Regions from separate parts of the Streptomyces ferrugineus genome, predicted to be linked through region 1. Evidence: riboswitches for the same ligand, from Rfam matches in the RefSeq annotation. Region 1 holds a riboswitch; each other region holds the start of a gene.

Evidence for each region. A riboswitch is a leader RNA that binds a small molecule or an ion and turns the genes downstream of it on or off. The one in region 1 is predicted to bind cyclic di-AMP.
Region 2: it holds a riboswitch for cyclic di-AMP, as region 1 does, so the genes downstream of both, IM697_RS02550 (M23 family metallopeptidase) here and IM697_RS33930 (M23 family metallopeptidase) in region 1, are expected to answer to the same signal.
Region 3: it holds a riboswitch for cyclic di-AMP, as region 1 does, so the genes downstream of both, IM697_RS44635 (C40 family peptidase) here and IM697_RS33930 (M23 family metallopeptidase) in region 1, are expected to answer to the same signal.
Region 4: it holds a riboswitch for cyclic di-AMP, as region 1 does, so the genes downstream of both, IM697_RS16840 (C40 family peptidase) here and IM697_RS33930 (M23 family metallopeptidase) in region 1, are expected to answer to the same signal.

Annotation. Positions count from the first base shown of each region.
Region 1 covers NZ_CP063373.1:7,594,440-7,596,631, reverse strand. Annotated here, with positions in the region: gene IM697_RS33935 (M16 family metallopeptidase) at 1-561, shown strand, start outside; cyclic di-AMP (ydaO/yuaA leader) riboswitch at 775-938, shown strand; gene IM697_RS33930 (M23 family metallopeptidase) at 952-1,737, shown strand; gene IM697_RS33925 (GntR family transcriptional regulator) at 1,926-2,192, shown strand, end outside.
Region 2 covers NZ_CP063373.1:533,870-536,061, reverse strand. Annotated here, with positions in the region: gene IM697_RS02555 (aldo/keto reductase) at 1-150, opposite strand, end outside; gene IM697_RS02550 (M23 family metallopeptidase) at 275-1,300, opposite strand; cyclic di-AMP (ydaO/yuaA leader) riboswitch at 1,312-1,469, opposite strand; gene IM697_RS02545 (PP2C family protein-serine/threonine phosphatase) at 1,703-2,192, opposite strand, start outside.
Region 3 covers NZ_CP063373.1:3,854,404-3,856,595, forward strand. Annotated here, with positions in the region: gene IM697_RS44635 (C40 family peptidase) at 1-1,125, opposite strand, end outside; cyclic di-AMP (ydaO/yuaA leader) riboswitch at 1,134-1,307, opposite strand; gene IM697_RS17605 (NAD-dependent epimerase/dehydratase family protein) at 1,450-2,192, opposite strand, start outside.
Region 4 covers NZ_CP063373.1:3,681,035-3,683,226, reverse strand. Annotated here, with positions in the region: gene IM697_RS16845 (hypothetical protein) at 1-254, shown strand, start outside; cyclic di-AMP (ydaO/yuaA leader) riboswitch at 674-806, shown strand; gene IM697_RS16840 (C40 family peptidase) at 810-1,283, shown strand; gene IM697_RS16835 (LysE family translocator) at 1,337-1,951, opposite strand; gene IM697_RS16830 (LysR family transcriptional regulator) at 2,043-2,192, shown strand, end outside.

The sequences.
Region 1 (2,192 bases):
CACGACCGCGTGTGGCCCGCGCAGGTGCTCGGCACCTACTGCCTCGGCGGCACCCTCACCTCCCGTCTGGACAAGGTGCTGCGCGAGGAGAAGGGCTACACCTACGGGGTGCGCGCCTTCGGCCAGGTCCTGCGCTCCGCCCCGGACGGCACGGGCGCGGCCATGCTCGCCATCAGCGGCTCCGTCGACACCCCGAACACCGGCCCGGCCCTGGACGACCTGTGGAAGGTCCTGCGCGGTGTCGCCACCGAGGGGCTCACCGACGCCGAGCGGGACTTCGCGGTGCAGAACCTCGTCGGGGTGGCGCCGCTGAAGTACGAGACGGCCGCGTCCGTGGCGAACACGCTGGCGGACCAGGTCGAGCAGCACCTGCCCGACGACTACCAGGCGACGCTGTACCAGCAGCTCGCCGCCACCGGCACCGTCGAGGCCACGGCGGCCGCCGTGAGCGCCTTCCCGGTGGACCGGATGGTGACGATCCTGGTCGGCGACGCGGCCGAGATCCGGGAGCCCGTCGAGGCCCTCGGCATCGGCGAAGTCACCGTGGTGGCAGCCGAGTAGAGGACGAGCCCGCCGCCGGACGGCGGCACGCGCGCGTAGGGGCCCTGGTGACGCGAGAGTCACCAGGGCCCCTTTATGCCCGAATTGAGGAGAGGTTGCCTGTCTGGCCTGTGGGATGCGCTACAAAAACCCTGATCCGTTTGGGGATTGAAAGGCGCCCCGCTTAGCGTCTTCCGGGCTGTCCGTCAGGCAGTGCGCCGCACCCGCGGCACCGGACAGCCATCGCCGAGTCCCCGTACGGCGCGAGCCAGGGGAGCCGGGGACCCACCCGAAGTCCCTGGGGTGAATCGGACGCCCGCGCAGCCGCGAGGGGGTCCGTAGGAGACCTTCCTGCTCCGAACCCGTCAGCTAACCCGGTAGGCGAGAAGGAAGGAAAGGACCAGCCACTACATGGCGTTCACCTGCGCCACCGGGAAGAGTCGCCCCACCGGGAAGCATCGCCGGCCCAGCCGGTTCGAGCGCTCCACCGCCCGCGCGGCCGGCGTCGCCGCGATCACCGCCACCGGTGTCATGGGCACCCTGGCGGCCCCGGCGCTCGCCGCCGAGCCCGCCGCGGAGCAGACCGGCCTCATCCCCGTCATCACCGTCGACAACTCGATCGCCGACCAGCTCGACGCCCAGGCCGCCGCCCAGGAGCGGGCCGCCAAGGAGGCCGCCGCCGCGAAGCAGGCCGCACAGGAGGCCGCGCGCCTCAAGGCGGCCGAGCAGGCCAAGCAGGAGCGCGAGGCCAAGGAGCGCGCCGCCCGCGAGGCCGAGCGCAAGCGTCTGCTGTCCTACGTCGCCCCGATCTCCGGCTCGTACATCTCCACGGGCTACAAGTCCGGCGGCGCCGTCTGGTCCTCCGGCAGCCACACGGGCGTCGACTTCCACGCCGCCAGCGGCACCGCCGTCCAGGCGGTCGGCTCCGGCACCGTCGTGGAGGCCGGCTGGGGCGGGTCGTACGGCAACAACATCGTGATCAAGATGAACGACGGCACGTACACCCAGTACGGCCACCTGTCGTCCATAGGCGTCTCGGTGGGCCAGACCGTCACCCCCGGCCAGCAGATCGGACTGTCCGGCGCCACCGGCAACGTCACCGGACCGCACCTGCACTTCGAGGCCCGCACCACGTCGGAGTACGGCTCCGACATCGACCCGGTCGCCTACCTGCGCTCGCACGGCGTGAACGTCTGACGCCCGCACCGCGCCCGCGCGAAGCCCCGGCTCACCGAGCCGGGGCTTTCGTCCTTTCCGGGCGATCTCCTGACCAAAAAATATCCATGGATTCCGGTCCGCCGTCGGAAATTCCGGCCGGTTGCCATAGAGTCACTGGGAACACGTCATTCGTCGACGTTTCACGGGGATTAAGGCGGAGGTCGCTCATGCGTATTCCGGCGCATTCGGTGTGCACGGCGATTCGGGACGACATCGTCGCCGGTGTCTACGAGCGCGGCAGCCGGCTCACCGAGGAACTGCTCGCGCGCCGCTACGGCGTCTCCCGCGTCCCCGTGCGGGAGGCCCTGCGCACCCTGGAGGCGGAGGGCTTCGTGGTGACCCGGCGGCACGCGGGCGCGTGCGTCGCCGAACCCACCGAGCAGGAGGCCGCCGACCTGCTGGAGATGCGCACCCTCCTGGAGCCGCTCGGCGCC
Region 2 (2,192 bases), 7.1 Mb from region 1:
GGTGTCGACGAAGTTGCCGCCCGCCGCGGTGTAGGCGTCGAGGACGGCGAAGGACCGGTCCTCGTCGGCGGTCCAGCCGAAGACGTTGCCGCCGAGGCAGAGCGGGTGGACCTCGAGGTCGGAGGAGCCGAGCTTGCGAAGAGAAGTCATGTTCTTCGCCAACCCTCGTGTCAGAAGCCGGTATTCCGCACACGCCGAAACCGGCAGTCCTGACGTCGGGGGGTCGCCGCCAGGACCACCGGGGATCGGAAGTCGATGCCCGTCGAGGGGTGTGTCAGGGGGTGAGGCCCTTGCCCCGCAGCCACGCCATCGGGTCGATGCCGTTCGAGCTGCCGTCGGGGTGCACCTCGAGGTGCAGATGGGCGCCGGTGACGTTGCCCGTCGCGCCCACGCGGCCGATGACGTCGCCGGTGTTGACCTTCTGGCCCACGCTGACGCTGATCGACGACTGGTGCGCGAACCACAGCTCGGTGCCGTCGTCCAGGGTGAGCACGGTCTTGTAGCCGTACGAGCCGTCCCAGCCGGCGAAGGTGATCGTGCCGGAGTGGATCGCCTTGATCAGCGTGCCCGTGGGGGCGGCGAAGTCCAGGCCCGTGTGGTAGCCGGAGGACCAGTAGGCGCCGGCCTGCCCGAAGGTCGAGGTGATGGTGTACGAGGAGGTCGGCAGCGTGTACTGCTTGGCCAGCTCGGCGAGGCGCTCGGCCTCGGCCTTCTTGCGGGCCTCCTCCTCGGCGGCGGCCTTCGCGGCGGCGGCCTTGGCCTCGGCCTCCTTCTCCGCCTTGGCGGCCGCGGCGGCGGCTTCCTTCTCGGCGGCGGCGACGGCGGCCGCGGCGGCCTTGGTGTCGATCTGGTCCTGCTGGAGCTCGGCCTGCGCGATGATCCGGCTGCGCAGCGCCTCGCCGGCGTCGGAGGTGCCCTGCGTGGTCTCCTCGGTGGCCTCGCCCACGGTGCTGAGCGCGGTGCCGGCGTCCTCGGCGGGAGCGGCGTCGTCGTCGGAGATCAGGGGCAGGTCGGGGATGGTGATGGCGACCGGCGGCTTGCCGCTCTGGGCGCTGGCCATGCCGCCCGCGCCGACGGCGGCTATGACGCCGACGCCGAGAACCGTGGAGCTGCGGGCGAGTCCCCCGCCGCGCTGCTTGCCGACGCGATGCCTGCCACGTGCCGGGCGAATGGACTCCGCGGTGGGGTTCCACTCCTCGAACGGGCCCTCGTCGGTGCGGTAGCGGTCGTAGCCGAAGGTGTCGGTGCTGCGCTGACTCGGCACGAACGGGGCTTGCGTAGCAGGCCTGTTGGACGCCACGTGGGCGTACTCCTTTCCTTCCTTCTCGCCTACCGGGTTAGCTGACGGGTTCGGAGCAGGAAGGTCTCCTACGCGCGTATACCAGTCGTGGGTTCACGACGGCATCCGCGCGATTCACCCCAGGGTGGTGGTTCCCCGGCTCCCTTGCGGGATTCGGCGCGTGCGCACGGAGCCGACTCTTGTGACGGCTGGGACGACCGCGCTGCGTTATCGAACGTTAATAGACGCGGGGTGCGGATTCCAAGCTGTTCCGCTTGATCATTAACTATTTTCGCCTGGACTTACGGGTCATCAACGGCCTAATTCGGGCGAGTTGGCCTGGACTCAGGAGTCACACAGGTATTGACGGTGTGTCAGTTGTTATGCGGAGGGCGGTCGACCGATCACCTCGGGTGACAACGATCAAGGTCGTCGTACGGCCATGAGGGCCATGTCGTCCGCCATGCCGCCCGCGGAGTGCCGGCGCGCCTCCGCCGCGAGCACGCCGAGCAGCGCGGCCGGCTCACGCCGGGCGTTGGCGCGCCCGGCGAGTCCCGCCTCGGGGTCGTAGAACCGCCCCTTGTCGTCGCGCGCCTCGGACAGCCCGTCGGTGTACAGCAGCAGCGTCGCGCCGCCCGGGAAGCCGGCCTCGTCGGCCCGGTCGGGCCAGGCGCCGAGCTCGCTCATGCCGAGCGGCAGCGCGGGTTCGGTGGCGGGCAGCGGGCATACGGTGCCGTCGGCGTACAGCAGCAGGGGCGGTGGGTGCCCGCGGTTGACGAGCCGTACGGTGCCGTTGCCGTGCGGCAGTTCGGCGAGCACGACGGTGGTGAACCCCTCGCGGGAGTCGACGCCGTCCCGCCTCGTCCGCTCCCGCGCCAGCGCCCGCTCCAGCCGCTGCGCGATCGCCTCCAGG
Region 3 (2,192 bases), 3.7 Mb from region 1:
GCCCCAGACACAGGGCTTGCCCAGCTGTGCACGAGCGAACTCCAGGGCGCGGACGGCCCGGGTGTCCTGCGATCCCGTGGAGGTGAGGGCGGTGCTCGGAGCCAGTGCTGCGCCCGGGTCCGGCGTCAGGCTCAGGACGGGAGCAGTGAGGGGGTCGGCGATCGGGGCCGGGGCGGGTGTCGGCCAGGCCGTCGCGCCGGGCGGGACCGTGGTGAGGTCGGCTGCCGACTGGGCCCGCAGTGCCTGCCACTGCTCCTCGGCCGACGGCTCGAGCCGGGCCGGTGCGGCACCCCAGGCGTCGGCGGCGGGCAGGGCGGCGGGCGCCGTGAGCGGATCCGCCGTGAGCGGATCGCTCTGTCGCGTGGCGTACAGGGACAGCAGTTCGCGGGCCAGGTCCAGCTTGCGCTGGTTCTGCTCCTTGGTCGCCCGCAGCCCGGACCGCTGCTGGAGGTCGGCCGCCGCCGGTTCGGTGGCCGGGGCGGCCGAGGGGGGCAGGGCGGGGATCGCCGGCATGACCTGGGTGGCCTGAGCGTCGGCCTCCGGAGCGGCCGGCAGGGCGGCGAGCGGGTCGGCGGGCAGCTCCGCCAGGGGATCCGTGCCGGTGGTCGGTGCGGCCGTCAGCTCCAGTGGCGCGCGACCGGAGGCCCCCAGCGCCAGGTCGGTGCCGTCCGCCGGCCGCGCGGGCCTCGACTGGGCGGGACGGTCCGGCATTCTGTCGCTCGGCAGCACCGCCGGGACGATCGGACCCAGATTCGCGCGCGCACGGTCGAACCACTGCCGGGCGACGCTGTCGAGGGAGCGGTCGCCGCGCCGGCTGTCCGCCTCCCGGGGCGGGGCGGCGGGTGCGCGTCCGGCGTCGGCCGATGGGGCGGCGCGCCCCGGCGGTCCCGCCGACGACGCACGGGTGGCGTTGAAGGTTCCCGAGTCGGTCTCGGCCCGGTCGTAGAGAGCGGCGACTCGTCGGCTGACCTCCTCGCGGCTCGGTGACTCGTCCGCGAGGGAGGGGGTGGCGCCCGCCGTCTGGCCGAGCAGGGCCACCGAGGTGAGGGCCGCCGACGCGAGTGCGGAGTTGCGCATGCCGGGCAGGCTGAGAGCCCCCGGCCGCGCGGTGCCTTCCGGCGCCATGGGCGACGTACTCCTTCCGTACTCCGCCTACCGAGTTAGCTGACGGGTTCGGGCGGTCGGTCCGGAAGGTGTGCCCTACGGCCCTTGCCCCGAAAGGCGGTCGGGCCGATTCACCCCAAGTTCGGTTGGGTCCCCGGCTCCGGTGAACCTCGATGGCGCACCGGACTCGGCGGAGGCCGCGCGTCCCGACGGGGTTCGCCGGAGGTCGTCGTGCGGCCTGATCCGTAACCTAGCCAACTTGTGCGCCTGCCGTGAAGGTTGAGGCGTTAAATGTCCGATACGTTTTTGTGACCTTCGACGCTTGGAGGGGAATGGCCGCCCGCTTCACTTCGCGGTGCTTCGGCGCCGCCACGCTTCGTAGTGATCCAGGATCGTCTGCTCGATCGGGCGGTAGCTGATGCCCAGTTCGCCGATGCTGCGGCTGTTGTCCACTCGGAACCGGATGCCGAGGTGTTTGCGGATGTGATCCTGCGTCAGTCCGAAGGCGGGGCCGAGGACGCGAACCGGCCAGTGCGGGAGTGCGGTGCGCGGGAGGCGGAGGTCGCGCGGGTGGCGGGTGCGCAGGATGCGGGACATCTCGTGGAACGACGTCATGGTCTCGGCGGCCACGATGTAGCGGCCCTTGGCGTCCGGGTTCTCGGCCGCCGCGATGTGCGCGTCGGCCACGTCGCGCACGTCCACCGTGGTGAAGCTGAAGTCCGGGGCGCCGTAGAAGAAGTAGCCCCTGAACAGCTCCTGGAGCAGGAACAGGCTGCCGGACTCGGAGGCGGGAGTGAGGGACGGCCCCAGGATCAGGCCGGGGTTGACCGACACCATGCGCCAGCGTCCCTGGGCGGCCTCCGCCTCCCATGCCGCGCGTTCGGCGACCGTCTTCGCGTAGTGGTACGGGTTGTTCTCCACCGTGCTGGTGGTGTTGAAGTACCGCTCCGAGAGCACCTGGTCGTCCATGTCCAGGACGTCCGCGTAGTCGCCGAAGATCGCGCCCACGGTGGAGGTGAACACGAGCCTGTCCACCGTGGGCGTCCGCTCGATGGCCGCCAGCACATTGCGGGTGCCGTGCAGGGCCG
Region 4 (2,192 bases), 3.9 Mb from region 1:
TGATCGACCGTTACCTGGATGCGGTGGACCTGCTCGGCCGGATCAATCCGGCGCAGTACGGCGACACCTACCGCGGACTGCGCGCCGCCCAGGCGCTGGTGAGCAAGGCGGCCGAGCTGCGGGACGCGCTGGCGCTGATGCACCAGCGCGGTGAGACGGAGCTGCACGCGCCCACGCTGGCGCGTGCGTTGCGCGTGCTGGACGGAGAGCGCCGCACGGCTCGCGTCACGGTGCCACCGCGCTCCGACAGTTGACGACGTGTACAGCCGGATTCCGGACGTCCCGACCCGCTGACGAGGCGTCCGGAACCGGGCTGAAACGGACCAGTCGAGGTACCCCCTTTCGGCGTAGCCGAGCCTACTTTTTGCGCGCCCGCCAGGGTTGCGCAAGAGGCATGACCCCCGGACGGAATGAGGTGTTCCGTCGCTGGTCCGGGACTCCTCGGGCATCTGGACACCCCCTCGAACACCCGGCCACCCACCCGAACGGGTGAGTGGTGAGTAACGCCACAAATCCCCGATTCCGTTGGGTATTTCGTTCATCCGTGCGTCAAGATCCCTGTCTGACGACAAGCCCCCGCCGCAGCGGCGGGGCGGTCCGGGCGGACGCCGAGTCCTGCCGCCGCCCGGATGACCGGTCGACGGAGTGGATCGGCAGGAGTGGAGGACCCGAGCAAGACGGGCCGCCGGAGCGGACGTTCGTTCGAGCCGAGCAGCCCTTGGGGTGAAGCCGTGGCAACGCGGCCGGGCAACTTCGCCAGCCCGAATCCGACAGGTCATCCTTCACAGGCGGCTGACGAAGGGTTGCGCATGACTGCGCTCAATCGTGTCCCGTCGCTCATGGTCCGGGCCGGTACGGCCTCGGCCCTCACCATCGCCGCAGTGGGCGGCTCGATCGTGGCTCCCGGCTTCGCCTCCGAGGCGGAGGCCGCCACGCCGGCATCGAAGGCACTTCGGATCGCGGCCTCCAAGAAGGGCTCCCCGTACAAGTGGGGCGCCGCCGGGCCGCACCGGTTCGACTGCTCGGGGCTCACGCTGTACTCGTTCAAGAAGGCGGGCAAGAAGCTGCCGCGCACGGCGGCCCAGCAGTACAACAAGACCCGCCACATCTCCGCGAAGAGCCGCAAGGCCGGAGACCTGGTGTTCTTCCACTCGGGGTCGAACGTCTACCACGTCGGCATCTACGCCGGGAAGGGAAAGATCTGGCACTCCCCGAAGTCCGGGGACGTCGTGAAGCTGCAGAAGATCTGGACCAGGAGCGTCTGGTACGGCCGGGTCAAGTGACCTTCCCGGGGGTGGTGCGGGCGGCCTGACGCGCCGTCACCGCCCCCGGGGCATCAGAGGGCCGGCACGGACCCGGCGAGGAGTGCCGCGCCGAAGGCCGTCAGGGCGGCGCCGGTGCCGACGGTGACCGCCCGGGCGGCGCGCGGCCGGCGCAGCCACCTGCCGAGCCGGTCCACCAGCAGGGCGACCACCTGGAACCACACCAGGGCGATCGCCAGCACGATCAGGGCCAGCAGCAGCGTCCGGGGCAGCGCCGGAGCGCCCGCGGGCACGAACTGGGGCAGCACGCTGAGGAACGTGAGGGACGCCTTCGGGTTGAGGGCGTTGGTGACGAAGCCCTGCCGCAGCGGTCGCGCGGTGGACTGCTCGTGCGTCTCCCCCGCTTCGGAGTGCCGCCGCCGCAGCGTCTGGACGCCGAGGTACAACACATAGCCGCCGCCCACCACTTGGATCGCGCGGAACAGGGCCGGTACGGCGGCCAGGACCGCGGCGACCCCCACCACCGCCAGCGTCACGTGGACCAGCAGCCCGGCCCCGATCCCGAGCGCGCAGGCGATGCCGGCCCGGCGGGAGACGAGCGCGTTGCGTACGACGACGGTGAAGTCGGCGCCGGGCATGGCGACCAGGCCGGCCGCGACACCGGTGAAGACCATGAGCTGAGCGTCCATGCGGTCCAGACTGCCGCGAGGATGCCTTCAGCAGGTATTACGAATATTCTGGGAAGTCCTTAAGCATTGGTTAAGACAGATCGGGGCTCCCATGTACGACCCGGTCCGGCTCGCCGCCCTGGTGGCGGTCGCGGAGGCGGGTTCGATCACCCGGGCCGCAGAGCGGCTCGGCTACACCACGCCCGCGCTCTCCCAGCAGCTCGCCAAGCTGGAGCGCGAGGCGGGTACCGCCCTGCTGGTA